Regions from separate parts of the Arthrobacter sp. FW306-06-A genome, predicted to be linked through region 3. Evidence: riboswitches for the same ligand, from Rfam matches in the RefSeq annotation. Region 3 holds a riboswitch; each other region holds the start of a gene.
The links. A riboswitch is a leader RNA that binds a small molecule or an ion and turns the genes downstream of it on or off. The one in region 3 is predicted to bind S-adenosylmethionine.
Positions count from the first base shown of each region.

Region 1: it holds a riboswitch for S-adenosylmethionine, as region 3 does, so the genes downstream of both, metX (homoserine O-acetyltransferase MetX) here and LFT49_RS19185 (DUF1737 domain-containing protein) in region 3, are expected to answer to the same signal.
Region 2: it holds a riboswitch for S-adenosylmethionine, as region 3 does, so the genes downstream of both, LFT49_RS13585 (aminotransferase class V-fold PLP-dependent enzyme) here and LFT49_RS19185 (DUF1737 domain-containing protein) in region 3, are expected to answer to the same signal.

Region 1 covers NZ_CP084552.1:1,622,259-1,632,436, forward strand. The annotation lists gene LFT49_RS07390 (bifunctional o-acetylhomoserine/o-acetylserine sulfhydrylase) at 28-1,344, shown strand; SAM riboswitch class IV at 1,467-1,582, shown strand; gene metX (homoserine O-acetyltransferase MetX) at 1,595-2,710, shown strand; gene LFT49_RS07400 (MFS transporter) at 2,951-4,333, shown strand; gene LFT49_RS07405 (zinc-dependent alcohol dehydrogenase family protein) at 4,340-5,476, shown strand; gene LFT49_RS07410 (LysR family transcriptional regulator) at 5,508-6,440, opposite strand; gene mmsB (3-hydroxyisobutyrate dehydrogenase) at 6,552-7,469, shown strand; gene LFT49_RS07420 (CoA-acylating methylmalonate-semialdehyde dehydrogenase) at 7,521-9,005, shown strand; gene LFT49_RS07425 (hypothetical protein) at 9,101-9,691, opposite strand; gene LFT49_RS07430 (SGNH/GDSL hydrolase family protein) at 9,740-10,178, opposite strand, start outside.
Region 2 covers NZ_CP084552.1:2,906,253-2,916,430, forward strand. The annotation lists gene LFT49_RS13565 (DoxX family protein) at 1-491, shown strand, start outside; gene aroA (3-phosphoshikimate 1-carboxyvinyltransferase) at 498-1,886, shown strand; gene rsgA (ribosome small subunit-dependent GTPase A) at 1,870-2,985, shown strand; gene hisN (histidinol-phosphatase) at 3,031-3,843, shown strand; SAM riboswitch class IV at 3,995-4,108, shown strand; gene LFT49_RS13585 (aminotransferase class V-fold PLP-dependent enzyme) at 4,146-5,561, shown strand; gene LFT49_RS13590 (class I SAM-dependent methyltransferase) at 5,665-6,423, shown strand; gene LFT49_RS13595 (metal-dependent transcriptional regulator) at 6,473-7,186, shown strand; gene LFT49_RS13600 (fluoride efflux transporter FluC) at 7,194-7,598, shown strand; gene LFT49_RS13605 (fluoride efflux transporter FluC) at 7,595-7,993, shown strand; gene LFT49_RS13610 (hypothetical protein) at 8,076-8,453, shown strand; gene LFT49_RS13615 (S1C family serine protease) at 8,499-9,482, opposite strand; gene LFT49_RS13620 (pyridoxamine 5'-phosphate oxidase family protein) at 9,674-10,138, shown strand.
Region 3 covers NZ_CP084552.1:4,089,150-4,099,327, reverse strand. The annotation lists gene LFT49_RS19220 (ECF transporter S component) at 1-379, shown strand, start outside; gene LFT49_RS19215 (ABC transporter ATP-binding protein) at 379-1,926, shown strand; gene LFT49_RS19210 (energy-coupling factor transporter transmembrane component T family protein) at 1,923-2,723, shown strand; gene LFT49_RS19205 (UDP-N-acetylglucosamine 1-carboxyvinyltransferase) at 2,853-4,376, shown strand; gene LFT49_RS19200 (glutamate--cysteine ligase 2) at 4,445-5,671, shown strand; gene LFT49_RS19195 (O-succinylhomoserine sulfhydrylase) at 5,797-7,005, opposite strand; gene LFT49_RS19190 (rhodanese-like domain-containing protein) at 7,006-7,416, opposite strand; gene LFT49_RS19185 (DUF1737 domain-containing protein) at 7,413-7,688, opposite strand; SAM riboswitch class IV at 7,702-7,817, opposite strand; gene opgC (OpgC domain-containing protein) at 7,999-10,178, shown strand, end outside.

The DNA of each region.
Region 1 (10,178 bases), 2.1 Mb from region 3:
GCCGGGCCCATGTCAAAGGAGATTTGGATGTCCAACGCTTGGTCCTTCGAAACCCGCCAGATCCACGCCGGCCAGGAAGTGGACAGTGCAACGGGAGCCCGTGCCCTGCCCATCTACCAAACCACGTCCTTTGTTTTCCCAACGGCCGAGAGCGCAGCCAACCGCTTTGCACTCTCCGAACTGGCGCCCATCTACACCCGCATCGGCAACCCGACGCAGGACGCCGTCGAACAGCGGATTGCCAGCCTTGAAGGCGGCCTGGCCGCGCTGCTGCTGAGTTCCGGCCAGGCCGCCGAAACGTTCGCGGTCCTGAACATTGCGGAGGCCGGCGACCACATCGTAGCCAGCCCCAGCCTCTACGGCGGCACCTACAACCTTTTCGCCCACACCCTGAAAAAATTCGGCATCTCCGTCACGTTCGTGGACGACCCCGACAACCTGGACCAGTGGCGCAACGCCGTCCGGCCCAACACCAAGCTTTTCTTCGGTGAAGTGGTCTCCAACCCGCGCCAGGACGTCCTGGACATCGAGGGCATCTCCGAAGTCGCCCACCAGGCCGGCGTGCCCCTCATCGTGGACAACACCCTCTCGACGCCGTACCTGATCCGGCCGCTGGAGTGGGGAGCGGACATCGTGATCCACTCGGCCACCAAGTACCTGGGCGGCCACGGCACAGCCATCGCCGGCGTGATCGTCGATTCCGGCAAGTTCGATTTCAGCAAGGACCCGGAACGGTTCCCCGGCTTCAACACCCCGGATCCCACGTACAACGGATTGGTCTACGCCCGCGACCTGGGAGCCGATGGAGCGCTCGGTGCCAATCTCTCCTACATCCTCAAGGCGCGGGTCCAGCTCCTGCGGGACCTGGGCTCGGCGGTTTCGCCGTTCAACGCCTTCCTGATTTCCCAGGGCCTGGAGACATTGAGCCTGCGGGTGGAGCGCCATGTTGCAAACGCGGCGGAGGTTGCGCGGTGGCTTGAAGCAAGGGACGACGTCGAATCGGTCGCCTACGCCGGGCTGCCGTCCAGCCCCTGGTACGAGCGTGGCCGCAAGTATGGGCCCAAGGGGACGGGCGCCGTCGTCGCCTTCAACCTGGCCGGCGGAGCGGAGGCGGGCAAACGCTTCGTCGACGCTTTGGAATTGCACTCCCATGTGGCCAACATCGGCGACGTGCGCTCCCTGGTCATCCACCCGGCGTCGACCACCCACAGCCAGCTCTCGCCGGAGCAGCAGGTGGTGGCCGGGGTGCACCCGGGACTTGTCAGGCTTTCCGTGGGCCTGGAACACATCGACGACATCCTCGCCGACCTTGAAGCAGGCTTCAGGGCTGCGAAGGACGCCTAGAAGCCTAAAGTACGACGCCGGGGCGCCACTTAGGCGGCAGGGCAGGGCAGGCAGCAAGTCGGGAAGTCACAACCAGTCACACTCTTGGCTTGGACCGGGTGGTGTTTCGTACACTCGATCCAGGTCATGAGTGCCAGCGACAGCCCCGGCTTGCTGGCCGGCAACCCTCCTTCCGCGGTGGGGTGCCCCGGGTGAGGACCTGGCCTGCCGGTCAATTGACGGCGGGCAAGCGCGTAGAAGAGGTCTTGCCATGACGGTTTCCGTCGCCCCAACCACCATCCCCGAACACGGAATCGTCCGCTACGCCTCCATTGGGGAACTGGAGCTCGAGGCCGGGGGATACCTGCCCGACGTTACGCTGGCCTACGAAACCTGGGGCACCCTCAACGCAGACGCCAGCAACGCCATCCTGATCGAGCACGCGCTCACGGGCAGCACTCACGTAACCCGCGGAGACACCGACGAGGAAGGCTGGTGGGAGCAGCTGGCCGGGCCCGGTGCCCCCGTGGACACGGACCGTTTCTTCGTGGTGTCCATCAACATTGTGGGCGGCTGCTACGGCTCCACCGGCCCCTCATCGCCCGCCCCCGACGGATCGCCCTGGGGTTCCCGCTTCCCCCTGGTCACGCTGCGGGACAGCACCGTGGCGGAGGCCCGGCTGGCGGACCAGTTGGGGATCAAGAGCTGGTTCGCGGTTCTTGGCGGCTCCATGGGCGGCGCCCGGGCGCTGGAATGGGCAGTGACCTACCCGGAAAGGGTGCAGCGCTGTGCCGTCATCGCCGTGGGGGCTGCGAGCACGGCAGAACAAATCGCCTTTGCCCAGGCCCAGACCCTGGCCATTCGGCAGGATCCAAACTTCAACGGCGGCGACTACTACGGCGGTCCCTGTCCTGAAGAGGGCCTGGCCCTTGCCCGGCGCATCGCCCACATCACCTACCGGTCCGCCGCCGAACTGGAAGGCCGCTTCGGCCGGGCGGCCCAGGCATCCGAGTCGCCCCTTCAGGGGGAAGTACTGGCAGCCCGTGGCCGCTACCAGGTGGAAAGCTACCTGGACCACCAGGGCAACAAGCTCGTGAAGCGCTTTGACGCCAACAGCTACATCGCCCTGACCGAAGCGTTGATGAGCCACGACGTCTGCCGCGGACGGGGAACCCTGGCCGAAACCCTGGCCGGTGCTACTGCACGCTTCTTCGTGGCCGCCGTCGACTCCGACCGACTCTACTTCCCGTCCCAGTCCCGGGAACTGGCGCAGGCGCTGCCCGGCGAGGTGGACGTCCACGTCATCCAGGCACCCATCGGCCACGACGGGTTCCTCACCGAGATAGGCCAACTGGGGGCGCAGCTGCGGGGCAGCTTCCTGGTCTAGGCACTCCTGGACCAGGCAGTTTTGGTCCACACGTTCCTGGTCAAAGCCTCCGAGGTTCAGCCAGCTCCAAGGAAACCTCCAGCAGTGTGCATTCCTGCAGATGCCTTCTGCACTAATGGTCGTTGAGGTTGCACCGGCAAGCAGACCATACTCATCGAAGCCGGTTTTCGTGGTGTACATCACATCCGGCTGCCATCGACTGTCCCCGTGGTGTCGACGACGACGCCGAAGGAGTTCGCATTGAGTACGGAACGCTCCGCCGCAAGGCGCACCGAGGAAACCGACGTCAAGGCATCAGGCCTGAAGAAAGTGGTGACGGCCTCCATGGCCGGCACCGTCGTGGAGTGGTACGAGTTCTTCCTCTACGCATCCGCAGCCACCCTGGTGTTCGGGAAAGCCTTCTTCCCCAACGCCGGGACAGAACTGGATGGCATCATCGCCGCCTTCCTCACCTACGCCGTCGGTTTCGTGGCCCGTCCCATCGGCGGCATCGTGTTCGGCCACTTCGGCGATAAGTTCGGCCGCAAGCAACTGCTGCAGCTCAGCATCATCCTGGTGGGCGTCTCCACCTTCCTCATGGGCTGCCTGCCCACGTTCGGGCAGATCGGCTACTGGGCTCCCGCGCTGCTGGTCATCCTCCGGTTTGCCCAAGGATTCGCCGTCGGCGGGGAATGGGGCGGCGCCGTCCTCCTCGTGGCGGAACACAGCCCCAGTAAGTCCCGCGGGTTCTGGGCCAGCTGGCCGCAGTCCGCGGTGCCCCTGGGCAACCTCCTCGCCACGGCCGTGCTGTTCATCCTGTCCTCCACCCTGACCCAGGAAGCCTTCCTCGGGTGGGGCTGGCGTGTTGCCTTCTGGCTGTCCGCGGTGATCGTGCTGATCGGCTACTACATCCGGACCAAGGTCAACGACGCCCCCATCTTCCTTGAAGCGCGTAAGGAAGTGGACGCCGGCCACAAGGGCTACGGCGTGGCCGAGGTCTTCCGCCGCTACCCGCGCGGCGTCTTCACCGCCATGGGCCTGCGCTTTGCGGAGAACATCCTGTACTACCTGGTGGTGACGTTCTCCATCACCTACCTGAAGACCGTGGTCCAGGCCGACACCACGCGCATCCTCCTGCTGCTGCTCCTGGCCCACGCCCTGCACTTTGCCGTGGTGCCCATGGTCGGCAAGCTCTCGGACCGGTTCGGCCGCAAGCCCGTCTACATGGCCGGCGCCATTATGGGCGCCACCTGGGGCTTCTTCGCGTTCCCCATGATGGACACGAAGAACGACTTCATTATCCTGGCGGCCATCATGATCGGCCTGGTGTTCCACGCCTTCATGTACGCTGGGCAGCCTGCCATCATGGCGGAGATGTTCCCCACCCGGATGCGTTACTCGGGCGTCTCCCTGGGCTACCAGGTGACGTCGATCGTGGCCGGCTCCCTGGCCCCGATCATCGCCGCCTCGCTTTTGGGCACCTACAAGTCCTCGGTCCCCGTGGCCGTCTACCTGCTCATCGCCTGCGCCATTACCGCCGTCGCGGTCTTCTTCCTGAAGGAAACCCGCGGCGTCTCGCTGCATGACGTGGACGCAGCCGACGCCAAGGGCACCGCCGACCTGCTGGCCGCCAGCAAGAAGTAGGGCCCCATGAAAGCCGCCGTCCTGTACGCCACCGTCCCCGCCACTGGAAACGCCTCTGGTAAAAGCAGCTTCGCCGACGCCCGGCCACTGGTCGTGGAGGAACTCGAGCAGCCGGAGCCCCGCACCGGTGAGCTTGGTGTTGCCATCACCTATTCGAGCCTCTGCCATTCGGACCTCTCGGTGGTGGACGGCTCACGGGTCCGGCCACTCCCCATGGCCCTGGGCCACGAGGCGGTGGGGCGCGTGGTGTCCGTGGGCCAGGGCGTAGGAGACATCTCCGTGGGCGACCACGTGGTGCTGGTGTTCGTGCCCAGCTGTGGCCACTGCCGGGCCTGCCTGGCCGGCCGGCCCGCGCTTTGCCACCGGGCAGCGGAGGTCAACGGCTCAGGAGACCTGCTGCACGGGCCTGCCCTGTTGCGGACGCCGGAAGGGAAGCGCATCAACCATCACCTGGGCGTCTCGGCGTTTGCGGACTACGCAGTGGTTGCGCGGGAATCAGTGGTGGTGATTGACGACGACGTCCCGGACACGGTCGCCGCGATGTTTGGTTGCGCCGTGCTCACCGGAATGGGCGCGGTGTTCAACACCGCCGAGGTCAGTCCCGGCCAGTCCGTGGCAGTTTTCGGCCTGGGGGCGGTGGGGCTCTCCGCGGTCATGGCGGCACGCCTGGCCGGAGCTGCCAGCGTGATTGCCATTGATCCGAACCAGGGCAAACACCAGCTGGCCCGTGACGCCGGTGCCACCGCGGTGGGTACGCCGGACGACGCGGGGCGCCTCATTCAGGAAGCGTCCGGCGACGGAGTGGATGTTGCCGTCGAGGCGGTGGGCTCGGCAGGCGTGATCGCGTCCTGCCTGGAACGGGTGACCCGGGGCGGGGCAGTGGTCTCGGTGGGCCTTCCACACCCGTCCGCCGAGTTGACCGTTCCGGCCCTCCAGTTCGCCGGCGCCGGCAAGCGCCTGCTGGGCTCCTATATGGGTGATGCCGTTCCCGCCCGCGACATCCCGAGGTACCTGGGGTACTGGCGGGAGGGCAAGCTGCCGGTTGAGCTGCTGCACACCGACACGCGGCCACTGAGCGAGATCAACGAGGGGCTTGATGCACTCGCCGCCGGGAAGGTGGTGCGGCGGCTCTTCCAGGCCTGACCCGTCGTTTGCCCCTACGGCTGGGCCAGCCTCAGCCTGCCAGCAGTCCGGCCCGCTCCTTCAGCTCCTCCTTGAGGGCCGCGATCACCGCCTGCACCCGGGCCGACCGAAGCGACTCCGGGCGGGCCACGGCCCAGATAGGGAGCTGGCGTTCGAAATCCGCAGGCAGGACTGGAACGAAATCTTCCCGGTCCGCCACCATGAAGTTGGGCAGCAGCCCGATGCCGGCGCCCTGCCGAACGGCCTCCACCTGTGCGAATACGCTGGTGGCCTGGAAGCTTGTCCGGGGCATCGGCAGCTGCGATGACCAGCGGGGGCCCAGTTCCGCCACCTGGAGCGCAGACTCGACGTACGAGACAAACGCGTGCTGCCCCACGTCGTCGAGCGTTTCCGGGAGGCCGTGCCGCCCTGCATAGTCGGCGCTGGCGTAGAGGCGCAGGTAGTAGTTGCTCAGGAAAATGGTCTGTGCGGTGCTGACGTCGGCCCGGCCCACCACGATCTCCAGGTCTACCCCTGACCGGTTCTGGCTGACTTTCCGGGTGGCGCTGAGCATTTCGATGTTCAGTTGCGGGTTCTGCTGCTGGAGCCGCACCAGCGATGGAGTGACGAACACCGCTCCCACTGCGTCGGTGGTGGCCACGCGGACCAGGCCCGCAAGGGCGCTATTGTCCTGGCTGATCAGGCCCGACAGGGAGCCGAGTGTACTCTCGATCGCCTCCGCCGCGTCCACCGCGGCAGCACCGAGCTGCGTCAGTTCCCAGCCGTGTGGGCTGCGCTCCAGCGTGCGGCCGCCCAGCTGCTTGTCCAGCGCGAGGATCCGGCGCGAAATCGTGGTGTGGGTGGTCCCCAGGCTCTCGGCCACGGCATTGAAACGGCCCAGGCGTGCAACCGTCAAAAGGATAAGCAGGTCGTCGGGGCTCGGCAGCCGTCTGGCGTCCACGTTGGACCTTCCGTTGATGTGCATCAATGCACAGAGTGTCTGTGATTTTTCCCCTTGATTGCACCCTAACACGGTGTGATGGGTGACACAGGCATGCCGGCAGAAGCGCCGGAATGAAAGCAAAGGAGCTTACGCATGGCAGTTATCGGTTGGGTTGGCCTGGGCAACATGGGCGGCCACATGTCGGTGAACCTGGTGAAGGCGGGGCATGACGTCCGCGGCTTTGACCTCAACCCCGCAGCCCTGGATGCGGCTGCAGCGGGCGGCGTCAAGCGGGCCGGCAGCATCGCCGAAGCCGTGGATGGCGCGGACGCCGTGTTCACCATGCTCCCCAAGGGCGAGCACGCCCGCGCGGTGTATCTCGGCGCGGACGGGGTGCTGGCGCACGCGGATACGCGCACGCTGCTCATCGACTCCTCCACCATCGACATCGCCTCTGCCCAGGAACTGCACGACGCCGCTGCTGCCGCCGGTTTCCGGTTCGTGGACGCGCCGGTGTCCGGCGGAATGAGCGGGGCCGAGGCTGGAACCCTGACGTTCATGGTGGGCGGGGAAGAAGGCGCCGTCAAGGACGCTGCCGGCTACATCGGCCCCATGTCCGGCAACATCATCCCCACGGGCGGCCCCACCACGGGGCAGGCAGCCAAGATCTGCAACAACCTGATGCTTTTCATCAACCTTGCCTCCACCGCTGAGGGCGCGGTGCTCGCAGACCGGCTGGGCCTGGACAAGCAGGTCTTTTGGGACATCGCCTCGGTTTCCTCGGGAGACTCATGGGCGCTCCGGACCTGGTACCCCGTGCCCGGTGTGGTTCCCACAGCGGCCTCCAACAACGACTTCGCACCTACCTTCACCACCGAGCTCGCGAACAAGGACATCGGCCTGGCGATCAGCGCCGCCGAAGACACCGGCACACCCCTGGAGATCGGCAAGCACGTCCAGCAGTTGTTCCAGCGGCTCATCGACGCCGGGGACGCGGGCAAGGACTGCTCCATGATCATCAAGCTCGTGGACGGCTCGCTCGAGGCCGCTGACCGGGCGCCGTCCAACTAACCACGCCGTCCAACCAACCACCCGGCAAGCACCGCAGGAAAAGAGACTCTTTTGGAAACCATCCCGCACTACATCAACGGCGCCCGCGTCACCGATGCCGACCGCTTCGGTCCGGTCTTCAACCCCGCCACCGGCCAACAGGAAAAGCAGGTGGCACTTGCCTCCACGGCCCGGACAGAGGAAGCCATCGCGGCAGCCCGCGCCGCGCTGCCTGCATGGCGGGCAACCAGCCTTGCCAAGCGCACCACCATCTTCTTCAAGGTCCGCGAAATCCTGAACCAGCGCAAATCCGAACTCGCCGCGATCCTGACCAGCGAGCACGGCAAGGTCCTCTCCGACGCGGAAGGGGAAATCGCCCGCGGCCTGGAGAACATCGATTTCGCCACCGGCCTGTCGCACATGCTGAAAGGCGAGCGGTCGGAGCAGGTCTCCAGCGGCATCGACGTCCATTCCATCCGCCAGCCGGTGGGGGTCGTGGCCTGCATCACCCCGTTCAACTTTCCGGCCATGGTGCCGCTGTGGATGATCGGCAGCGCCCTGGCCTGCGGCAACACCGTCCTGCTGAAGCCGAGCGAAAAGGACCCGTCGGCTGCAGTCTTCATCGCCGAAGCGTTCGCCGAAGCAGGGTTGCCGGCCGGCGTCCTGAACGTGGTCCAGGGGGACAAGGAAGCCGTGGACGTCCTGCTGGAGCACCCTGACGTTAAGGCCGTGAGTTTCGTCGGGTCCACCCCGGTGGCCCAGTCCATCTACAAGCGGGCAGCTGAGCACGGCAAGCGGGTGCAGGCCCTGGGCGGTGCAAAGAACCACATGGTGGTGCTTCCCGACGCCGACCTGGACATGGCTGCCGATGCAGCGGTTTCCGCCGCGTACGGTTCCGCCGGCGAGCGCTGCATGGCTGTCAGCGTCCTGGTGGCCGTGGGGAACATCGCTGACGACCTGGTGAAGGCGATCTCAAGCCGCATGGCGGACCTCAAGATTGGTGACGGCACCGATCCGGCCTCGCAGATGGGTCCCTTGATCACCGCGGAGCACCGGGAGCGCGTGGCCTCGTACGTTGCGGGAGCGGAAGGTGAAGGCGCAACCGTGGTGGTGGATGGGCGCTCGCAGCAGTTCGACTCCGGCGGGTTCTTCATCGGCGTCAGCCTGGTGGACCACGTCAAGCCCGGCATGAGGGTGTACGACGACGAAATCTTCGGCCCCGTCCTGTCCGTGGTCCGCGTGGATACCTACAACGACGCAGTCCGGCTGGTCAACGAGAACCAGTTCGGCAACGGCACTGCCATCTTCACCCGCGACGGCGGCGCAGCGAGGCAGTTCGAGTTCGACGCCGAAGCGGGCATGGTGGGCGTTAACGTGCCCATCCCGGTTCCGGTGGGCACCTTCTCGTTCGGCGGCTGGAAGAACTCCCTGTTCGGCGACACCCACATGTACGGGCCGGACAGCATCCGCTTCTACACCCGGGGCAAAGTGGTGACCACGCGTTGGCCCGACCCATCAACCTCGGTGATCGACCTGGGCTTCCCCCAGGTGGACTAGTTCGGTGGATTGAACCAGCGGATTACGCCGCATTAGACAAATAAAGAGTAGGTCGGGGACCGGAAACCGGTCCCCGACCTGCCTGCTTACCAGAGTCAGCCGTTCATGATGTCGCCGCGGCGCTTCATGTACTCCTCCATGGACAGTTCGCCGTTGCTGTATTGCTGGTCCAGTTCGGCGAGCTTGCGTGCGCGGAACCCCTGCGGTGCCGAGGGCGGTGGGGGAGTGGCAGGCCCGGAGGGCTGCCCGGGGCCTGGCCGGCCAAGCTGGGGCTGCTGGTACCCCGGCTGCTGGAGCGGCGGTTCCTGCCCGAATTCCTGTGGCGCACCACCGAACCGGGGGTCCGGCATGGGCGCCTGTCCGTGCTGGTACGGCGGCAGTTGCTGCCCGCCATAGGGCTGCGGCGGCTGGCCTGGCTGGCGGAAGCCGCCGGAAAAGTAGTCCTGCTGGGTGTAGCCGTCGCGGGGCTGGCGGTTCTGCGGCCCGGCCGAACCGGGGAACTGGCCATAACCCGGGTACTGGTCCGAACCGGGGAACTGGTTCGGACCCGGAAACTGCCCGGGCCCCGAAAACGGACCGGGCAAGCCCTGGTCCCGGTCCCGCCGCGCCATGGAGCGCCGGTACGCCCGCATGGCCATGGGGACCACGAAGGACAGGATGATGATCCAGAAAAACAAGCTGCTCACGGTGCCGCGCCTCTCGTGTGGTGTCCTTCCAGCGTAACCCCGGCAGCGTTACCGGCGGCTGGGTTCGGAGGTACCCAACGGGCCTTCGCCGGATCCCAACGGAACGCCCGGGCCGAAGACGGGACCCGGCGTCGGCCGTTTTGCCGTGAGGCCGTCCCCGGACGACTGGTGGCGCAACCGGCGCAGCACCCATGGCACGAAGTATTCCCGCGCCCACACGAGGTCCCCGCTCCTTGCCTCGCGCCAGGTGCGCGGCGGCAGCGGCTTGGGCTGCAGCGGTTCCAGGGAGTGCTCCACGTTGAGCGCATCCAGCACCATGGCCGCAATGGTGTGGTGTCCCAGCGGGGAGAAGTGCAGACGGTCCTGGTCCCACATCTGCGGGTCGCCCAGCTGCCGCAGCGACCACATGTCAGCGATGACGGCATCATGGCGCGCGGCAACCGTGCGCAGGTTCTCGTTGTAGATGGCCACCTTGCTGCGGATCCGG
Region 2 (10,178 bases), 1.2 Mb from region 3:
CCGGACTGGATAAGCTCAAGAACTCCGACGACACCGCCCAGCAGCTCTCGCCGCTCCTGCGTAAGGCGGCGGCTTCGCTCCCCTTCCAGGCGAGCGAGAAGACGCTGGCGCGCGTCATCGGCGGAACCCAGGTGGGAGCGGGCGTCCTGTTCGGCCTTGGCAAGTTCTCCAGGCTTTCAGCCGGCCTCCTGACGGTGATTTCGCTGCTTAACACCTTTGTTGAGTGGCGTAGTGCGGATATCAGCAGCAAGGAAGGGCGGGAAAACCGCCGGAACCAGCTGCTCAAGAACCTCTCGCTGAGCGGCGGCGCGCTGCTGGCCTCGGTGGACACAGCGGGCAAGCCGGGCCTGGCCTGGCGTGCCGAACACCTGGCCGCCGATGCCCGCAGGAATGCCTCGCACCTTGCTGCCGACGCGCGCCGGACCACCACCAAGAAGCTGAACAAGGCGGACAAAGCCGTACGCCGCGCCGTACACGCCACGGGAGCATAAGCACGAATGACCGCAACAGCTGCCACCCGGGACGGGTCCGGAACACCTGTCGAGCACTGGGCCGCACCCTTTGCGTCCCGGCCCGTCGATGCCACCGTGACGGTTCCGGGATCAAAGTCCCTGACCAACAGGTACTTGGTCCTGGCCGCCTTGGCGGACGGCCCGTCCCGGCTGCGCGCACCCCTGCACTCCAGGGATTCGGCACTGATGGTCGATGCGCTCCGGCAGCTGGGCGCCACTATCACGGAAGTGCCGGGGGACGGCGACTTTGGCCCTGACCTGGAAGTGGTTCAGCTGCCGGCAGCGGCTGAGGCGTCCCCGACCAGGATCGACTGCGGGCTGGCGGGCACGGTCATGCGGTTCGTTCCACCGCTGGCGGCGCTCCGCAACGGAACCAGCGTCTTCGACGGCGACCCGCACGCCCGGAAGCGCCCCATGGGAACCATCATCGAGGCGCTTAAGGCCCTCGGTGTGGCCGTTGCCTCCGAAGACGGCTCCGCTCCGTCGTCGCTCCCGTTCGTGGTGGAAGGCAAGGGCGCGGTGCGGGGCGGCCATCTGGTGATCGACGCCAGCGCGTCGTCCCAGTTCGTCTCCGCCCTCCTCCTGGTGGGGGCGAGGTTCGACGAGGGCCTGCACCTGGAGCACGTGGGAAAGCCGGTGCCGAGCCTGGACCACATCAACATGACCGTGGCTGTCCTGCGCGGCGCCGGCGTGTCCGTGGACGACTCCGTTCCCAACCACTGGGTGGTGGCACCCGGGCCAATCCGTGCCTTCGACCAGCGGATCGAACAGGACCTTTCCAACGCCGGACCGTTCCTGGCGGCCGCCCTGGCCTCGAAGGGAACAGTTCGGATTCCCAACTGGCCGGCGGATACCCAGCAGGTGGGAGACCTGTGGCGCGAGATTCTCGTGAAAATGGGCGCACACGTCACCCTGTCCGACGGCGTCCTGACTGTCACCGGCGGCCCGGAGATCAAGGGCGGCGACTTCGCGGACACCAGCGAGCTTGCCCCCACCGTCGCAGCCCTGTGCGCGCTGGCCACGGGCCCATCCCGGCTCACCGGGATCGCCCACCTGCGCGGACACGAGACGGACAGGCTCGCTGCATTGGTGGCGGAAATCAACCGGCTCGGCGGGGACGCAGAGGAAACCAGCGACGGCCTGGTGATCCGGCCCGCCGCGCTGCACGCCGGCGTCGTCCGCAGCTACGCGGACCATCGAATGGCCACCGCAGGCGCCATCCTGGGCCTGGCAGTGGAGGGCGTACAGGTGGAGGACATCGCCACCACCGCCAAAACCATGCCCGATTTCCCCCAGCTGTGGACAGGCATGCTGGCCCAGGACGCCGCTGCGGCATCCGGACCGGAGGAGCCCAGCGGTGGCACGGCGCACTGACTCCTGGGACGAGTCCGACGTCCGTATCAGGCCCAACAAGAAGGGCTCCAGGCCCCGCACCAAGGACCGTCCCAGCCACGACGATGCGGTCACCGGACGGATCATCACGGTGGACCGGGGGCGGTACACCGCAGTCGTGGGTGAGGACTCGAACAACGAACGCGTGGTCATTGCGGCACGCGCCCGCGAACTTCGCCGCTCGCCGGTGGTTGCCGGCGACTTCGTCTCGCTCGTGGGGGACGTCTCCGGGGCACCGGACACGCTGGCGCGCCTGGTGAAGATCCAGGACCGCAAAACGCTCCTGCGGCGCAGCGCCGACGACACGGATCCAATCGAACGTGCCGTGGTGGCCAACGCGGACCAGCTGGTGATCGTGGTGGCGGCCGCCAATCCGGAGCCGCGGACCGGATTCATCGACCGTGCCTTGGTGGCTGCGTACGACGCCGGTATCGAGCCGATCCTGCTGGTCACCAAGGCCGACGTCAAGGATCCAGCGGAACTGCTGTCCAACTACACCCACCTGGATTTCCCGGTGATCATCAGCCGAACCGCTGACGCCCAGGCCTCCGGGATCGACGCGCGCTCCGACGACGGCCTCTCGGCCCGGCTGGACAGCACCGCGGTGGCAGCCCTCCGCGCCCACCTGGGCGGCAAGGTCACCGTCATGCTCGGGCACTCAGGCGTGGGCAAGTCCACCATGGTGAACGCGCTTACTGGGGCCGAGCGGGCCACCGGCGGAGTGAACGCCGTGACGGGACGGGGCCGGCACACGTCGTCCTCTGCCCTGGCGCTGCGCCTCGCGGACGCTCCGGCCGGCAGCTGGATCATTGATACTCCGGGCATCCGGTCCTTCGGCCTCGCCCACGTGGACCCCGACCGGATCCTGCGCTCCTTCCCCGACCTCTCCCCCGGCATCGAGAACTGCGAACGGGGCTGCAAGCACACGGCAATTGCAGTGAACTGCGGCCTCGACGACTGGGTGGCGGGCGGACACGCAGGTCCCACCGGTCCCGCCCGGTTGGCGTCGCTGCGGCGGCTGCTCGGCACGGATCCAAGGTTGGAAGCACAGGAAACCAAGGAGCTCGGCAGCGTCAACTGACGCGTTCTCCCCGGCAGAAGCGTGCGCAGACTGTAGTTTGGAACCATGATCCAACCCGCTTCGAGCTACAACGATGACCTGCGCCTGGCACATGTCCTGGCCGACTCCGTGGATGACCAGACCATGAGCCGCTTCAAGGCCCTGGACCTCCACGTCGAGACCAAGCCGGACCTGACGCCGGTCACCGATGCGGACAAGGCCGCCGAAGAAGCCATCCGCGGCCAGCTCTCGCGTTCCCGCCCCCGGGACGCGGTCCTGGGCGAGGAGTTCGGCAGCACGGGACACGGGTCGCGGCGCTGGATCATCGACCCCATTGACGGGACCAAGAACTTCGTCCGCGGCGTTCCGGTCTGGGCTACCCTTATCGCCCTCGTCGACGAGGGCGAGCCGGTGGTGGGCGTGGTCAGCGCCCCGGCCCTGGGCAAGCGCTGGTGGGCGGCGAAGGGTATGGGCGCATACATGGGCAGGTCCCTGGCAGCTGCCACCCGGCTCCGCGTCTCCAACGTCTCGACACTATCGGACGCCTCCCTCTCTTACTCCAGCCTCACGGGCTGGAAGGAACGGGGAAACCTTGACGAGTTCCTGGGCCTCACCGAGGACGTGTGGCGGACCCGTGCCTTTGGCGATTTCTGGTCGTACTGCATGGTGGCGGAGGGCTCCGTGGACATCGCCTGCGAACCGGAACTGAACCTCTACGACATGGCCGCCCTTGTGCCGATCGTCGTGGAGGCCGGCGGCCGTTTCACGTCGCTGGAAGGCGAGGACGGCCCCTTCGGCGGGAACGCGCTGGCCACCAACTCGATCCTGCACTCAGAGGTATTGCACCGCCTGAACCCTTATTTGGACGATTTGCTGTAACGGTTGGCTTTTCCCCGAAAAAACGAATAAAGCAGCGGCGGACACCTCCCGATGGGGGTGTCCGCCGCCGTTTATTCGAATCGCGTAACAAACCGCTTAACAATCGCTGCGGGTTCAGTCCTGTCAGCCGCATGTCCTACGCTTTTATCCAGGTCACGAGTGCCAGCGCTAAACCCCGGTTTGCTGGCCGGCAACCCTCCATTCGCGGTGGGGTGCCCCGGGTGACGACCAGGCCGGTCCGGAGCGGATGCGGCAAGCGCGGATTCCACTATGCCGGAGTCCTGTATTCAAGTGAGGTCTCTGTGACAACTGCCACCGTCTCCCCCCAGCCCGTCAGCACCGAAGCGGCAGTTGCTGAACGGCATGCCGTTGCCGGCCGGCCCCTCGCGGCAGTCACCGGAGCCGAGATCCAGGCGCCGCTGATCACCGGCGGCCACGTGCGGTACGCAAACCTGGATTACGGCGCCTCGGCCCCTGCACTCTCCGTGGTGTCCGCCTACCTGAACGAAATCCTGCCCTACTACGCCAGCGTCCACCGGGGGGCAGGATACGCCTCCCAGATCAGCACCTCTGTCTACGAGAACGCGCGCACCATCGTCCGCGATTTCGTCGGCGGACGCCCGGACGACTCGGTCATTTTCACCCGCAACACCACCGACTCGCTGAACCTCCTGGCAGGTTGCCTCCCGGTCACCCATGGCCGCCCTGACGGCGATGTCCTCTACCTGGACATCGAACACCACGCGAACCTGCTGCCGTGGCAGGGCGTGCCGCACCGCAGCATCGTGGCCGCGGAGACGATCACCGGCACCCTCGACGCCGTCCGCGCGGAGCTGGAGCAGGGCGGGGTCAGCCTGCTGGCCGTCACCGGCGCTTCAAACGTCACCGGCGAGATCCTTCCCATCCGCGCCCTGGCCGCGCTGGCCCACCAGCACGGCGCACGGATCGTGGTGGATGCGGCCCAGCTGGCACCGCACCGCCGGGTGGACATCAGCACGGATGACATCGACTACATCGCGTTTTCCGGCCACAAGCTTTACGCACCGTTCGGCGCCGGCGTCCTGGTGGGACGGCCTGACTGGCTGGACGCGGGCGTCCCGCACCTTGCCGGCGGCGGCGCGGTCAAGGAAGCAAGGCTCGACGGCGTCAGCTGGGCCAGCGGCCCGGCCCGCCATGAGGGGGGCTCGCCGAACGTCCTCGGAGCCGCCACGCTGGCCCGCGCCACCCAGGTCATTGCTGAGCTCGACCAGGACCGGTGGCACGCCCACAAAGCCGCGATCCGCTCCTTCCTGGTGGAGGGCCTGCAGGACATCGACGGCGTTACCGTGCACCAGATCTTCAAGGACAGCAACCCGGAAACGGACACCATCGGCGTGGTTAACTTCTCCGTGGAGGGCTACGACGCGGGGCTGGTGGCCGCCTATCTCGCCGCCGAGCACGGCGTGGGCCTGCGCGATGGACGCTTCTGCGCCCATCCCCTGCTGAAGCGCCTTGGCCTGCCGTCCGGTTCGCTCCGCGCAAGTTTTGGCGTCGGCTCACGGCTGGAGGATGCCGAACGCCTCCTCGCCGGTATCCGTGCGCTGCGCAGCAACGGGCTGGGGTGGGACTACGTGGTGGACGCCGGGCGCTGGGTCCCCGCCAACGACTTCCGCACCTACCCGCACTGGGCGCCCAACACGCCGGGAACGGCCGGCGCGGCCCCCTGCATCGACGACTGAGCAGCTGCAGCAAAGAGGGTGCCCCTTGGGGCACCAGCCGGTGACCGTCCGTGCGGTACATTCGAGAGACGTCCACATCGGCAGCACACGAAGGAGGCCACGCTTGGTTCGGGGTGGCCCCAGGCTCGATCACGGGCGGCGCCGGGAGCTTGGCCAGAGCTTCCAGGACGGCGGCGGGCACTACCACCGCGTCCGCCCCGGATATCCGGAAGACTCGGTCCGCTGGCTGGTGCCCACCAGCGCCCATGAGGCACTGGACGTCGGCGCGGGTACCGGAAAGTTCACCTCCTTGCTGCTGGACCTGGGCCTGGACGTCACCGCCGTCGACCCCTCCGCGGACATGCTCGCCCAGCTGAAGACCCACTGCCCGGGCGCCGCAGCTGTGGTGGGCTCCGCCGAGGTGACCGGCCTTCCCACCGCCAGCTTCGACGTCGTAACCGTTGCCCAGGCGTGGCACTGGTGCGACCCGCTGGCCGCAAGTACCGAACTCGCCCGGGTGCTGCGCCCGCATGGAACCCTGGGCCTGGTATGGAACCAGCTGGACACCTCCGTGCCCTGGGTACACCGCCTTTCCCGGATCATGCACGCAGGTGACGTGTACCGGCCTGGCCACAAACCCGTCGTGGGGCCTGAATTCCAAGGTCTCGAGGGACACGTCAGCCACTGGCAGGACACTGTGACGACCACGGACCTGATGGAGCTCACCAAGTCACGCAGCTACTACCTGCGCGCCAACGAGGCAACGAGGGCCAAGGTCTTGGCCAACCTGGACTGGTACCTGCACGAGCACCTTGCCTACGCCCCGGACCAGCAGATCCACCTTCCCTACCTCACGCTCGCCTGGCGCGCGGTCAAGGCATGACCAGTGCAGCGGACTCTGCCGCCGCGGCCCAACCGGTAGGCTTGAACCTGTGAAGACCAGCGCGCCCTCCTCCTCGATCGAGGACTACGTCAAGGTCATCTATTCGTTCACGGAATGGCAGGACAAGCCCATCACGTCCTCGCAGCTGGCACAGCGGCTGGGCGTGGCCAATTCCTCGGTTTCGGAGATGGTCCGCAAGCTCAAGGACCAGGGCCTGGTGGACCATAAGCCGTACAGCGCCGTCACCCTCACCGAGGCCGGCCTGCGGCTGGCCCTGGCCATGGTCCGCCGCCACCGGCTGATCGAGACCTACCTTGTCCAGCGCCTTGGCTACAGCTGGGACGAGGTCCACGATGAAGCTGAACAGCTGGAGCACGCGGTCTCGGACACGTTCATTGAACGCGTCGCGGCGAAGCTCGGGGACCCTAAGCGGGACCCGCACGGCGACCCCATCCCCACCGCCGACGGCCAGGTACTGATGCCGCGCGCCCACCTGCTCGCCGAACTGGACGAAGGCCACAGCGGCCGGATCACCCGGATCAGCGATGACAACCCAGAGCTGCTGCGGTACCTCGCCGCCCAGGACATTGACCTCGATGCCGAGGTGGAGGTGGTGGGACGGCGCCCGTTTGGCGGCCCCATGGTGGTGCGGATCGGCAGTTCGGGCACGCCCCGGGACTACGACCTGGCCGATGAAATCGCCTCAGCGCTGTGGGTCTCCAGCGACACCCCGCACCCTGGCTGCGTCCTGGGCGGATCCTGACGTGGCGATGCCCAACGGCTCGGCGTGGCTGGCCGTGGCCGCCGGCGGGCTGATCGGCAGCGAACTGCGGTACGGGCTGGGGCTGGCATTCCCGGACGCACCCGGCTCCCTCCCCTGGGCCACGCTGGCCATCAACATCAGCGGCAGTTTCGTCCTGGCGGCCCTGACCACAGTCTGGATGGCCCGCCCGCACACGGCATTCTGGCTGCGGGCAGCGGTGGGACCCGGCCTGCTGGGCTCCTTCACCACCTTCTCGGCAGTCATCTACGCCTCGGACCAGCTGGCGCGCGCCTCCGCCCACCCGGTATGGATCACCTATCTGGGCCTGTCCCTGGTCCTCGGCCTGGCGGCCGCCGGCGCCGGGTGGCGGACCGGCAGGTTCCTATCGTGCAGCCGGGATGGCCGGCCATGATCGCTGCGGCCCTGGTGGGGGTATTTGGCGTGGCCGGCGCCCTCCTGCGGTTCGGGGTGGACAGCTGGTTTGCGCACCACAGCAGCATCCGAAGCGTCCGCGCGGACGGCCGCGGAGCCCTGCACTGGCCCTGGGCCACCCTGCTGGTCAATGTGGTGGGGTGCTTCGTCATCGGGCTCTCCCACGGCCTGACCACCGGACTGGGACTGGGCACCGAATGGCAGCTGGGTCTGGCCACCGGCTTGGCCGGAGGGCTCACCACTTTCAGTTCCTGGACCACGGCCACCATCCGCCTGCTCAGCGAAGCACGGTTCGGCTCGGCGGTGCTGAACGTGGCGGTCAACCTTGCGTTGGGCTTTGCTGCTGCGGCCGCGGGCATCGCCCTGGTCGGCTGAGTTCCGGAGCCCGGCTCCAGCCCGGCCCGGCCCGGCCAGGCCCGGCGAGGCGATTTGGCCGCCTCCCGTATGGTTGAAGGTGATGATCAGCAGACGCGACGCGGCAATAACCCTTGATGTTCCCCTTGAAATGGCACAGCGCCATGGCCTGCCCAAGTGGATGACGGAGGCCGAGCTCCGTGCCATCCTGGACAATCCCCCGCCCTGGCTGGTGCAGTCGCGCGCCAACCGGACGGGAAAGCGGCCCGTCTGGGTGCACTTGGAATGCGCCGTCTGTGGCTATGAGGAAGCGGCGCGGCCCAAGAAGTGGTGGCCCGACTTTACGTACGTGGTGTGCGGACACCACGCCCCAGCGGAGGTTCCGCCTGTCCGCGCCGGCCACGTCCGCAGCGAGTACGACGGCGTGGGGACCCGTTTCGTGGGCATCGCGGACGTGGAAGCGCCCCCGGTTCGTCCGTAGGTCACCGGGCGTTGCCTGCCCAGGGTGCCTGACCGCCGTCGAACCTTAAGCCGTGCCGTTTCCCGTCATTTCCTCCGGAACAGCGGTGATGTGCAGTTCGGCGCCGTCGCGCAGCACTGCCACGTCGAGCGGCTGGCCGATGGCGTCCGCAAACAGGAGCCGCTGCAGGCTCTCGGCGTTGTTCACGGCGCGTCCACCCGCCGTGATGATGATGTCCCCTGCGGACAGGCCCGCCTTGTCCGCGGGCGAACCGGGCAGCACCTCCACGACACGAAGTCCTTCGCGCAGCCCGGTCCGGATCACCGCACTGGGTGTGAGCTGGATGGGAGTGCTGACAAGGCCAAGGTAGGCGCGGCGCACCCGCCCGTCCGCCAGCAGCGCGGAAATGATCCTGCGGGTGGTGGCGTTGATGGGGATGGCCAGTCCCAGGCCGGCGCCCGCCACCGCGGTGTTGATGCCCACGATCCTGGCATGGGTGTCCGCGAGCGCACCGCCGGAGTTTCCGGGGTTCAGGGCCGCGTCCGTCTGGATGACGTCCTCGATGACACGCCGGTTACCGCCTGACCAGACAGGTATGGCACGGCCCAGGCCGCTGACCACCCCTGCGGTCACGGAACCTGCCAGACCCAGGGGGTTCCCCACCGCCACCACAAGCTGCCCCACACGCAGGGTCTCCGCCGCGCCAAACACGGCGGGCCGGACCTTGGGCCGGGAACCGTGGACCACCGCGAGATCGGACAGGGGGTCTGCGCCCACCAGCTCGAGTTCCATCCTGGTGCCGTCGCCAAAGACAGCGTAGCCCTGCCGGGTACCGGCCACGACGTGCGAATTCGTGAGCAGGTAGCCGTCCTCCGTGAAAAGTACGGCCGAGCCCGCTCCCACCCTGACCCGGCCATTACGGCGCTGGGCAGTCATCTCGATCGCCGCCACATGCGGGGTCACCGCAGCCGCTACCCGCATGACGGTCCGGGAATAGGCATCCAGAACGTCGTCGTCCTCCGGTTGCTGGGGTTCCGGCGCCTGCTCCACGGCGCACCTCCTGCCTGCGTTTCCGCCCTGATCCGCCATGTTCCGTTCTATACGCTTGTGGCGGTGGTTTGCCCTGTTGGGGCCTTATAGAAGAAAACGACGGCCGGGGCATCTCCAGTCCCGGCTTCGCTACGCCTTGGGTGAAACCGCCACCCGTGCGCGGCTGCTGTCCAGGCCCTAGGATCGGTACCATGACTGATTCCCCTGCAGGATCTCAAACCGAAATCCTGCCCGCCGATGAGTGCTGGAAGTATCTTCGGTCGTCCTACATCGGCAGGCTGGCGGTCATCAACGGTGACGTTCCGGAGATCTTTCCCGTGAATTTCTCCGTGACTGGGGAAACGCTGGTCTTCCGCACCGCGCCGGGCACGAAGCTCCGCGCGCTGCTCAGCGGTGCAGTTGCCGCCTTCGAGGTGGACGGGCTCAATCCGTATGCCACGGAAGTCTGGAGCGTGGTGGCGAAGGGCAGGCCGGAACCCTTCGACGAAACCCGGATGTCCCTGCCGGACGGTGACGCCGACCGGGAACCGTGGCAGCCCGGTATCAAGGACCACCTGGTGGCCCTCACGCCCACGGACCTCACCGGGCGCACGTTCGCGGTAAGGTCACGGACGCGGTGGTGGCCTCCAGTGGATTTTTCCGCCGACTGGTTGTAGGAACTGGCTTTCGGTACGGCCCGCTTTGGACCGGATTCTC
Region 3 (10,178 bases):
CGAGACCGTGGCCGCCACCGGAGAGCTGCTCATGGGCTCGCAGTACGGCGCCTCGGTCCTGTTCTCGGGGTTAATCCAGGGCCTGGGTGCGGAGATCATCTTCATCATCTTCGCCTACCGCAAGTTCAACCTGCCCGTCTCCCTGCTGGCAGGCGCCGCGGCCGGCTTCTTCTGCGGCCTGAATGACTCGTTCGCGCCGTGGGGCTGGAACATCGCCTACTCAGGTGCGGACAAGTTCGCCTACATCGTCCTCACCACCATCTCCGGCGCCGTCCTGGCCGGCGGCCTGTCCTGGCTCGCCACCCGCGGCCTGGCCCGCACCGGCGTACTGAGCTCCTTCGCGTCCCGCAGGGCTGCCACGGAGCCAGTCTTCTCCTGATGGCACCCTCCCAGGGCGCAGCCGGCGCCGTCCGCCCCGCGGCGGTCACTGCCCGCGGCTGGGGCTGGCGGCATGCCGGCAGGGCCAGGCCCGCGGTCCATGCCCTTGACCTGGACATCAGCCCCGGCGAGCGGGTGCTGCTGCTGGGCCCCTCGGGCGCCGGAAAGTCGACGCTCCTGCATGCGCTGGCCGGCGTACTGGGAGACATTGACGACGACGGCGAGGCGGGCGACGCCGACGAGTCGGGTTCGCTGCTGGTTGACGGCGCCGTGCCCCGCTCCCAGCGCGGCCGCGCCGGCCTGATGCAGCAGGACCCGGAGACGCAGGTGGTCCTGTCGCGGGTGGGGGACGACGTTGCGTTCGGAGCCGAGAACCTTGCCGTGCCGCGTGACGCCATCTGGGCGCGCGTGCACGAGGCGCTTGCCGACGTCGGACTGTCCCACCTCCCGCTGGACCACCCGACGTCGGCCCTGTCCGGCGGGCAAAAGCAGCGCCTGGCGCTGGCGGGGATCCTGGCCATGCGCCCGGGGCTGATCCTGCTGGATGAGCCCACCGCCAACCTGGACCCGGACGGGGTGCTGGAAGTCCGCGACGCCGTGGCGCGCTGCCTGGACAAGACCGGGGCCACCCTGGTGGTGGTGGAGCACCGGGTGTCGGTGTGGAAGGACCTGGTGGACCGGATCGTGGTCCTGCAGCCGGGCTCCGCCTCCGAGCCCGCCGTGCTGTTGGACGGGCCGCCGGACCGGGTACTCAGTGAGGCGCGCACCATGCTCGCCGCGGCGGGGGTGTGGGTTCCCGGCTACGTCCCGGCCGCCCGTGCCCGGGCTGCGGTGCAGGCGCCGGGAACGGGGAATCTCCTGCTGGCGGCCGAACAGCTGGGTGTTTCCCGCGAACGACCCCGCCGCAAGGGCTTCCGCAGGATCCCGCCCGTCCCCGTCCAGGAAGGCGTGGCCGCGCAGGTCCGCGCCGGGCAGGCCCTGGCCATCACCGGTCCCAACGGCGCCGGCAAGTCGACCTTCGCGCTGACCCTTGCCGGCCTCCTGGAGCCGGTCTCCGGAAAAGTCTCCGCCACCCTGGACCTCAGCCGGGGTGCGGGCATCGACCCGTTCCGGTGGAAGGCCGAGCAATTGATTTCCCGCGTAGGGACGGTGTTCCAGGAGCCTGAGCACCAGTTCGTGACCGGCAAAGTGCTGGATGAGCTGCGCTTTGGCCCCCGGCACCTGGGCCATGGTGAGGACCGGGTTGACGAGCTGCTGGAGCGGCTGCGGCTCACCCAGCTGGTGGATGCGAACCCGTACACGCTCTCCGGCGGTGAAAAGCGGCGGCTGTCTGTGGCCACCGTCCTTGCCGCCAGCCCCCGGGTCCTGGTCCTTGACGAGCCCACCTTCGGGCAGGATGCCAACACCTGGGCCGAGTTGGCCTCGTTCCTGTCCGAGCTGCTTGATGCCGGAACGGCGGTGGTTTCGGTGACCCATGATGCCGAATTCACCGAGGCGCTGGGCGGCGAGGAGCTGCGGATGGTGGCTGCGGAAACGGTGGCGCCATGAGGCAGCAACTCACCCTCAGCGGCAACCGGGCCGTGCTCACCCGCGCCAACCCGCTCAGCAAATTCGCGGCGGTCCTGCTCATCACCGCCGTCCTTGCCCTGTCCATCGACTGGGTCTCGGCATCCGTGGCGTTGGTCTTCGAGCTTCTGCTCTTTCCCTTGGCCGGGCTCACCCTGTCCCTGCTGTGGCAGCGGGGCTGGCCGCTGATCCTCGCGGCCGCCATAGGCGGTTGGAGCACGTCCATCCTGGCGCCGGACAGCGGCAGGATCCTGCTCGACGCCGGCATCTGGACCATGAGCGAAGGTTCCCTTCAGCTGGGGATCGGCTTCCTCCTGCGCGGCTTTGCCATCGCCCTTCCGGCGGTGCTCCTGATGAGCTGCACTGATCCCACGGACCTTGCCGATGCGCTGGCGCAGAAAGCGCGCCTGCCGCACCGGTTTGTCCTGGGAACCCTCGCCGCAATGCGGCTGGTGGGGCTCATGGCCGAGGAGTGGCAGACCATCGGCATGGCACGGCGTGCCCGCGGCGTGGGTTCACGCGGCAGCCTGGGCCAGCGGGTGAAGGCCACGCTGGGGCAAAGCTTCGGGCTCCTGGTGCAGGCCATTCGGCGCGCGTCGAGGCTGGCCGTCACCATGGAAGCGCGGGGCTTTGGCGGTGCCACGCGGACCTGGGCGCGGGAATCAACCTTCAGCCTGCTGGATCTCGGAGTGGTGGCCGGCGGCGTCGTGGTGGCTGGGCTTGCCCTTTTTGCGGCTGTTACCGCCGGTACCTGGAACATGGTGTGGTTGGGGAGCTAAGTCCCGGGCTTAGGTGCTATATAGGCTTCCCTATCGCACGTGATGGGTACAGCCTTTCCGTAACCCCCAAACGGGCCCTTGGGTAGGTGCTCGGCAGGCTGGATAACTCATTTATGATATATTCGGCGTATGACGCAAGAGACCGCTGAACACGTTGCCGCCATGCTGAGGGACGCCCGGAGCGAGAAGGGGTGGACCCAGGGCCAGTTGGCTGCCGAACTCGGCACCAGCCAGAGCGCCGTGGCCCGGATGGAACAGGGCAAGCAGAACCTGAGCCTGAAAATGATCCAGCGCCTGGAAAACATCTTCGACCGCAGCATCGTCAACGTGGGCAAGCCGCAGATGACCCACCTGCGGGTGGAGGGCGGCCGCACCCTTTCCGGTGCCGTGGACGTGAACAGCAGCAAGAACGCCGGCGTCGCCCTGCTCTGCGCCAGCCTGATCAACCGCGGCACCACCGTGCTCCGCCGGCTGGCCCGCATCGAGGAAGTTAACCGCATTGTCGAGGTGCTCACCAGCATCGGCGTGGAATGCACCTGGCTTAACGACACGGACCTGCGCCTCCGCCGTCCCGCCGTCCTGGACCTCGAAGCGATGGACGTGGACGCGGCACGCAGGACCCGCAGCGTCATCATGCTGCTCGGCCCCATGCTGGATGAATCGCGGGAGTACCGGCTGCCCTACGCCGGCGGCTGCGACCTTGGCACCCGCACAGTGGAGCCCCACATGCAGGCACTGCGCGAGTTCGGCCTCTCGGTGGAAGCCACGGCCGGTTTCTACACCGTCCAGGCACCTCCTGCCGACACCCGCGACCGCTCCTTTGTCCTCACCGAGCGCGGCGACACCGTCACCGAGAATGCGATCATGGCGGCGGCGCACCGGCCGGGAACAACCGTGATCCGCAATGCCAGCCCCAACTACATGGTCCAGGACCTCTGCTTCTACCTGCAGATGCTGGGCGTCACCATTGAGGGCGTGGGCACCACCACCCTGAAGATCACCGGCCAGCCCGAGATCGACGCAGAGATCGAATACTTCCCCTCCGAAGACCCCATCGAAGCCATGAGCCTCATCACGGCCGGCATCGTCACCAACTCCGAGGTCACGGTGCGCCGCGTTCCCATCGAGTTCATGGAAATCGAGCTGGCCACCCTGGGCCAAATGGGCCAGAAGCTTGAGATTTCGGGCGAGTACATGGCCCGCAACGGCCGAACCCGCCTGATGGACGTCACCACCAAACCCTCCGAGCTGCGCGCCCCCGAGGACAAGATCCACCCCATGCCCTTCCCCGGGCTGAACATCGACAACCTGCCGTTCTTCGCCGTCATCGCCGCGAACGCCCATGGCCAGACCATGATCCACGACTGGGTCTACGAAAACCGGGCGATCTACCTCACCGAGCTGAACCGGCTCGGCGCCCAGGTACAACTCCTGGACCCGCACCGGATCTACGTCAACGGGCCCACCAAGTGGCGTGCCGCCGAGGTTGGCTGCCCGCCAGCACTCCGCCCGGCGGCCTGCCTGCTGCTGGCGATGCTGGCAGCACGCGGCGTGTCCGAACTGCGGAACATCTACGTGATCGAGCGCGGATACGAAGACCTGGCGGAGCGTTTGAACACCATCGGTGCCAAGGTGGAGTACTTCCAGGACTAGGCATTCACGGTTCGTCATGAACCGCGTGTGACAGTTCCAATATCCCTGCACTGCCGCAAAATGTTCGTATGCGTACGTTCGGCGTAGAGGAAGAACTCCTGATCGTTGATCCGGAGTCCGGGGAACCGCTTGCGCTGGCTGACGCCCTCCTTGCCGGCCACCGCGTTGCGGCGGACGATCTTCCCGTGGAACCGGACACGCATCACGCCGGGAACCACGGCGATTACGACGACGAGATGGGCCTGAGTGCCGAGCTGAAGCTTGAGCAGATCGAGACCCAGACCCGGCCATGCGTGGATCACGGCAGCCTCCTGGAACAGATCCGCGCCGGCCGTGCCCTGGCGGACCAGGCGGCCCGGAAACACGGTGCCAGGGTGGCGGCCCTTGCCACCTCGCCGGTGGCATCCCCCAGCCATACCACCCCGGATCCGCGCTACGCCAGGATGCTGGAACGCTTCGGCCTCACTGCACAGGAGCAGCTGACCTGCGGCTTCCACGTCCACACCTACATCGAATCGCCGGAGGAAGGCGTGGCGGTCCTGGACCGCATCCGGGACAAGCTGGCGGTCCTGACGGCGCTGAGCGCCAATTCACCCTTCTGGAACGGGGTGCCTACCGGGTTCGAAAGCTACCGGACCCAGGCCTGGAACCGGTGGCCGACGGCAGGGCCGGCAGGCATCTACGGCACCTACCCCGCCTACCGGAGGGTGGTGACGCGGCTGCTGGATACCGGGGTCATGTTGGACGAGGGGATGCTGTACTTTGATGCCCGCCTGTCCCGCAACCACCCCACCGTTGAGGTGAGGGTGGCGGATGTATGCCTGCGGGCCGAGGACGCAGCCCTTATTGCCGTGCTGGTCCGGGCGCTGGTGGAATCTGCCAGCAGGGAGTGGCGGGATGACGTTGATCCCACACCCGTTCCCACAGTTCTTTTGCGAATGGCCTCCTGGCAGGCCAGCAGCGAGGGGCTCAGCGGCGAGCTCCTGGATTTTGGCAACTTCCGTCCGGCCCCCGCTGCGGATGTGGCCCGTGCGCTGGTGGATTACCTGGCCCCCGTCCTGCAGGAGCAGGGCGAGCTGGCTTTGGCCCGGCAGGGTGTGGAGGAGATCATCGCCCGCGGAACAGGGGCCGCCGAACAACGCCGCGCCCGGGACAAGGCCCTTGCCGGTCCGCCGCCTGAGGACATGGGGTTTGGCGCCGTGGTGCGCCAGGCCGTGCAGGTGACCATGCGCGGAGCGCTGGATCTCGGAGACGTGGAGGACACACCGGAACTGCTGCGGGTCCGCCAGGCCTGACCCGCCGCGGCGCGCGGGTCCGCGATGCGCAGTTTCCTCTTCGACGCGGTGTTTCCTTCCCGCGGCCCACATTCGGGCCGCGCCGGGGAATATGCGCCGCGGGAACACCGAAGCGCGTCGAATACCTAGATCTGCTTCAGCGCCTGCTCCAGGTCGCGGATGAGGTCCTCCGCATCCTCCAGTCCCACGGAGAGGCGGACCACGCCGTCGCTCAGACCAATGGCCGCTCGTCCTTCCGGGCCCATGGCGCGGTGCGTGGTGGTGGCGGGATGCGTGATCAGCGACTTGGAATCGCCCAGGTTGTTGGAGATGTCGATGATCCGCAGCCCGTCCAGCAGGGCGAAGGCGGCTTCCTTGCCGGAGCGTCCGCCCGACGGGGCAAGCTCCAGGGTCAGGACGGTGCCGCCTGCGCTCATCTGCTTCGCCGCCAGCCCGTACTGCGGGTGCGATTTCAGCAGCGGATACTTCACCCAGCTCACGGCCGGCTGCTCCTCCAGCCACTCGGCAAGCCGGAAGGCCGTGGCGGAGGAGTGGTTGACGCGCAGCCCCATGGTTTCCAGGCCCTTGGTCAGGACCCAGGCGTTGAACGGGGACAGGGCGGGGCCGGTGTGGCGCATCAGCTGCTTTACGGGGCCGTCAATGAACTCCTTGGTGCCCAGGATGGCACCGCCCATCACCCGGCCCTGGCCATCGATGTGCTTGGTGCCGGAGTAGACGATGACGTCCGCGCCCAGGTCACCGCAGCGCTGCAGCAGGGGAGTGGCAAAGACGTTGTCCGCCACCACGGTGGCCCCGGCCGCGTGCGCCAGGTCGCTGACCGCGGCGATGTCCACGATTTCCTGCATCGGGTTGGACGGGGACTCGAAGAAGACAGCCGTGGTGGGTTTGGAGAGCGCCTCGCGCCACTGATCCAGGTCAGGGCCGTCGACGAACACCGTCTCCACGCCCCACCGGGGCAGGATCTCGTTTAGGACCACGAAGCAGGAACCGAACAGCGAGCGGGCGGCCACCACGCGGTCGCCGGCTGCCAGCAGGGCACCCAGGGCGGTGAATACCGCGGACATGCCCGACGCCGTCGCAAAACATGCTTCGGTGCCTTCGAGCAGCCGGAGCCGTTCCTGGAACGTGGCCACGGACGGGTTGCCGTAGCGGGAGTAGACAAAGCGCTCGTCTTCGCCGGTGAAGGCGCGTTCAGCAGCGGCTGCGGATTCGTAGACGAAGCCGGAGTTGAGGAAGATGGCCTCCGACGTTTCCTGGAAGTTGCTGCGGTCCAGCCCGCCGCGGACGGCCTGGGTGTCGGGGTTCCAGCCGGGGGCGTCGTGGTTGAAGCTCACTTAGTTCTTTCCGAGGTTGGTGGGCAGGCCGCGGTTTTTCCAGCCATTGACGGTCCGTTCGCCGAAGCGGTCGGGATCGCCCTCGAAGCCCTCGAGGACGCTGTAGGCGGTGAAACCCGCCTGGGTGGCGGCGGTGGCCGCGGCGACGGAGCGCTTGCCGGAGCGGCACAGGAACACCAGTTCCGTGCCCGGGTCCTCCGGCGCCTGGTCCGTCAGATCCTTAATGAAGTCGGGGTTGGGGATGCCGCCGGGGAAGGTCCACTGGATGAAGAGTGGGTCGTTGTCCGTGGCCTTGGTGTCCGGGATGCCGATGTGGGCCCATTCGCCCTCGGTACGGACGTCCACCAGGACGGCGCCCTGCTCCAGCTTGGCCCAGGCTTCCTGCGGCGTCAGGTCTCCGGCGTAGCTCATGCGTGGCCCTCGCCGTCAAACTCGCCGTCGAACTCGCCCTCAAGCTCGTCAACGGCCGTTGCAACGGCGGCGTCTGCCGAGGCGATCGCGGCCGGAAGGACGATGGCCTGCGCCACGATGACGGTGGTGCCGTTAAAGGTTGCTGCGGGGCTGCCGTGCAGCACGTAACCGTCTGCGAGTGCAGCGGAGATCCGCTCGCAGAACTCACGGTTGTCCGCGCCGGTAATCAGGCGGTAGGACAGTCTTTCCTCAGGGGCGGGTGCGTCGGACACGACGGATCTCCTTCTTTCACGCTTGCAGCTCGAATCGGTCGATATGCCGAGTATTCACCTGAGGCACCCCGCCGCGAAAGGGAGGGTTGCCGACCGGCCAGTCAGGGCTTCACACCGGTACTCATTACTCCCCAAAAACGTAACACCTGCGCTCCCAAGCCGCACCGCCGCCGTCGTCATGTTCCGTAATTCACCGGACGGCCAGGCGACACGCAAGGGCCGGCCGCCGGATAAAGTTCTTACCGGGGCACCGCCCCGTCGCCTAAGCAACGGGCAGCAGAGCAATGAGTACCGGGGGGTCCTTGTCAGCATGCGCGCAATCACATCGCATCACCGCGCCACCAGCCACGTAAACCGTCCGCGCTCTGTGGCTGCCTTTCTAGCGGCCATCGTCATCGCCTTCCTGGCCGTGCTGGCGCCGGCAGGTCCGGCGCAGGCGGCGCAGGCTGCACCGGACAGCGGCAAGCCGTGGCTGGGTGCGGTGCTCGAGTGGGGCGAGGATACCGCTGCAGGCTTCAGTGACCGGCTGGGCGCCACCCCTGCTGTCTTTGGCCACGACATCACCCTTCCGTTCCGTGATTCCGAACGGAACGACATCGACGGCTTCCTGCAGCAGGCCGCAGCCAAAGGTGCCCACGCCCTGCTCACGGTGAAGCCCTCGGTGCCGCTGGACCAGCTCGGCACTGCAGAAGCTGAAGCCTTCGCGCAGCAGGTGCACACTCTCACATCCGGGTTCAAGGGCCAGCTGCTGATCCGGTTCGCCCCTGACATGAACACAAGCTGGGTGGGTTGGGGCCAGCAGCCCGCCGAGTACCGCCAGGCTTTCCAGGAGGTGTCCAGGGCATTCAAGAAGTACGACGGCGGCCGGGCCGCCATGGTGTGGGCGCCTTACCTGGGCAAGGACTACCCCTTTGACCGGAGCCGGAATGCGCCGCAGCCAGGAAGTGAGGGGTTCGCGCTCCTGGACACCAACGGGGACGGGGCCTGGACCGGAGGCGACAACGCCTACGCACCCTACTACCCGGGTGACGACGCCGTGGACTGGGTGGGCCTGGCCGCCTACCACGACGACACCGCCGGCGGGGCCGCCGTCAACACTTTGCCGCGGGCCGGTGAGCTTGAGGAGATGCTGACAGCCTCGGGAAGCGAAAACTTCTACGCCACCTACTCGGAGGGGCGCAGGAAGCCTTTCCTCCTGCAGACCGCGGCGTTCTACAGCCCTTCAACCGGCGGCGCGCCCGAAGCCGGCATTAAAACCGGCTGGTGGGACCAGGTGGTGGGAACTGCCACCTCTCCGGAGTTCGCACGCACGGCCGCCGTCGTATGGGACGAACGCACCAGCACCAGGGACACCGGCGTGGCGAGCATCAGCTGGCTGCTCACCGGAAACCCGGACATTGCCAAGGCCGCGGGGGACAGGCTGAAGGCCTCCCCGATGGTGACCGGCCCTGTCACCGATCAGGCACCCACCGGCACTTATGTCCGCGCCAACACCCTGTCCGGGCCTGCTGCCTGGACTGTTGCCGCCGCCATGGTCATCCTCCTGGTGGCCCTGTGGCAGGTTCCGCGCAGGATCAATGCAGCCACAGCCTGGAGCTACCAGGATCCTTCCACCAGGGACTCGCGCGTTGACCTGCTGCGCGGAATGGCCATCGTCTTCGTGGTGGTCAACCACCTGGGCATGGCCTCGCTGTTCCAGTTGCTCACGCAGGAGGCCGTGGGCTTCGTGTCAGGCGCAGAGCTGTTCGTCCTCTTCTCCGGACTGGTGGTGGGCATGGTGTACGGGCCCAAGGCAAAGGAGGACTTCGGCCGGGTTGTGGACCTCACGTCACGCCGCGCAGGCAAGCTCTACCTGACGGCGCTCGCCGTGCTGATCGGGGTCTTCCTGCTGTCCCTGCTCCCGTTCTTCCACGCCGAGGCGCTCACAACCTTCGTGGACCAGGGAACCGGCGGCGCCGGGCACAACGGTGCCGGCCGGACCTACGACCTCTATGCGGGCATGTCGTCCTTGTTCCAGTTCCCCGTGCCGCCCCAGGTGCTGCCGGCCATCGTGCTGCTGCAGTTTGGGCCCTGGCAATTCAACGTCATGGGCCTCTACGTGGTGCTCTTGCTGGTCAGCCCGCTGATCCTGGCCGCATTGAACCGCGGAAAGGCCGTCTGGATGCTGGCCGCGACCCTTGCAGTGTATGCAGTTGGTGCCGTGACCAGGTTCCGGGTCCTGCCGTCGCAGTTCGAGGACTCCTTCCCCCTGCTGGTGTGGCAGGTGCTGTTCGTGCTGGGGCTGGTTGCCGGCTATCACCGCCGTGCCGTCGTTGCCTGGCTGTCGAGGCATACGTGGGTGGTGGTTGCCTGCACCGCGGCCGCGTTCGCGCTGGCTTTCCTGTCCTGGGGCAATCCCTACCTGGCGAACAACTACGACGTCCGCATGGCGCTCATGCCGGACGGCGTATACCGCGCCATGTATGACGCCCTCTTCGGCCGCACGTACCT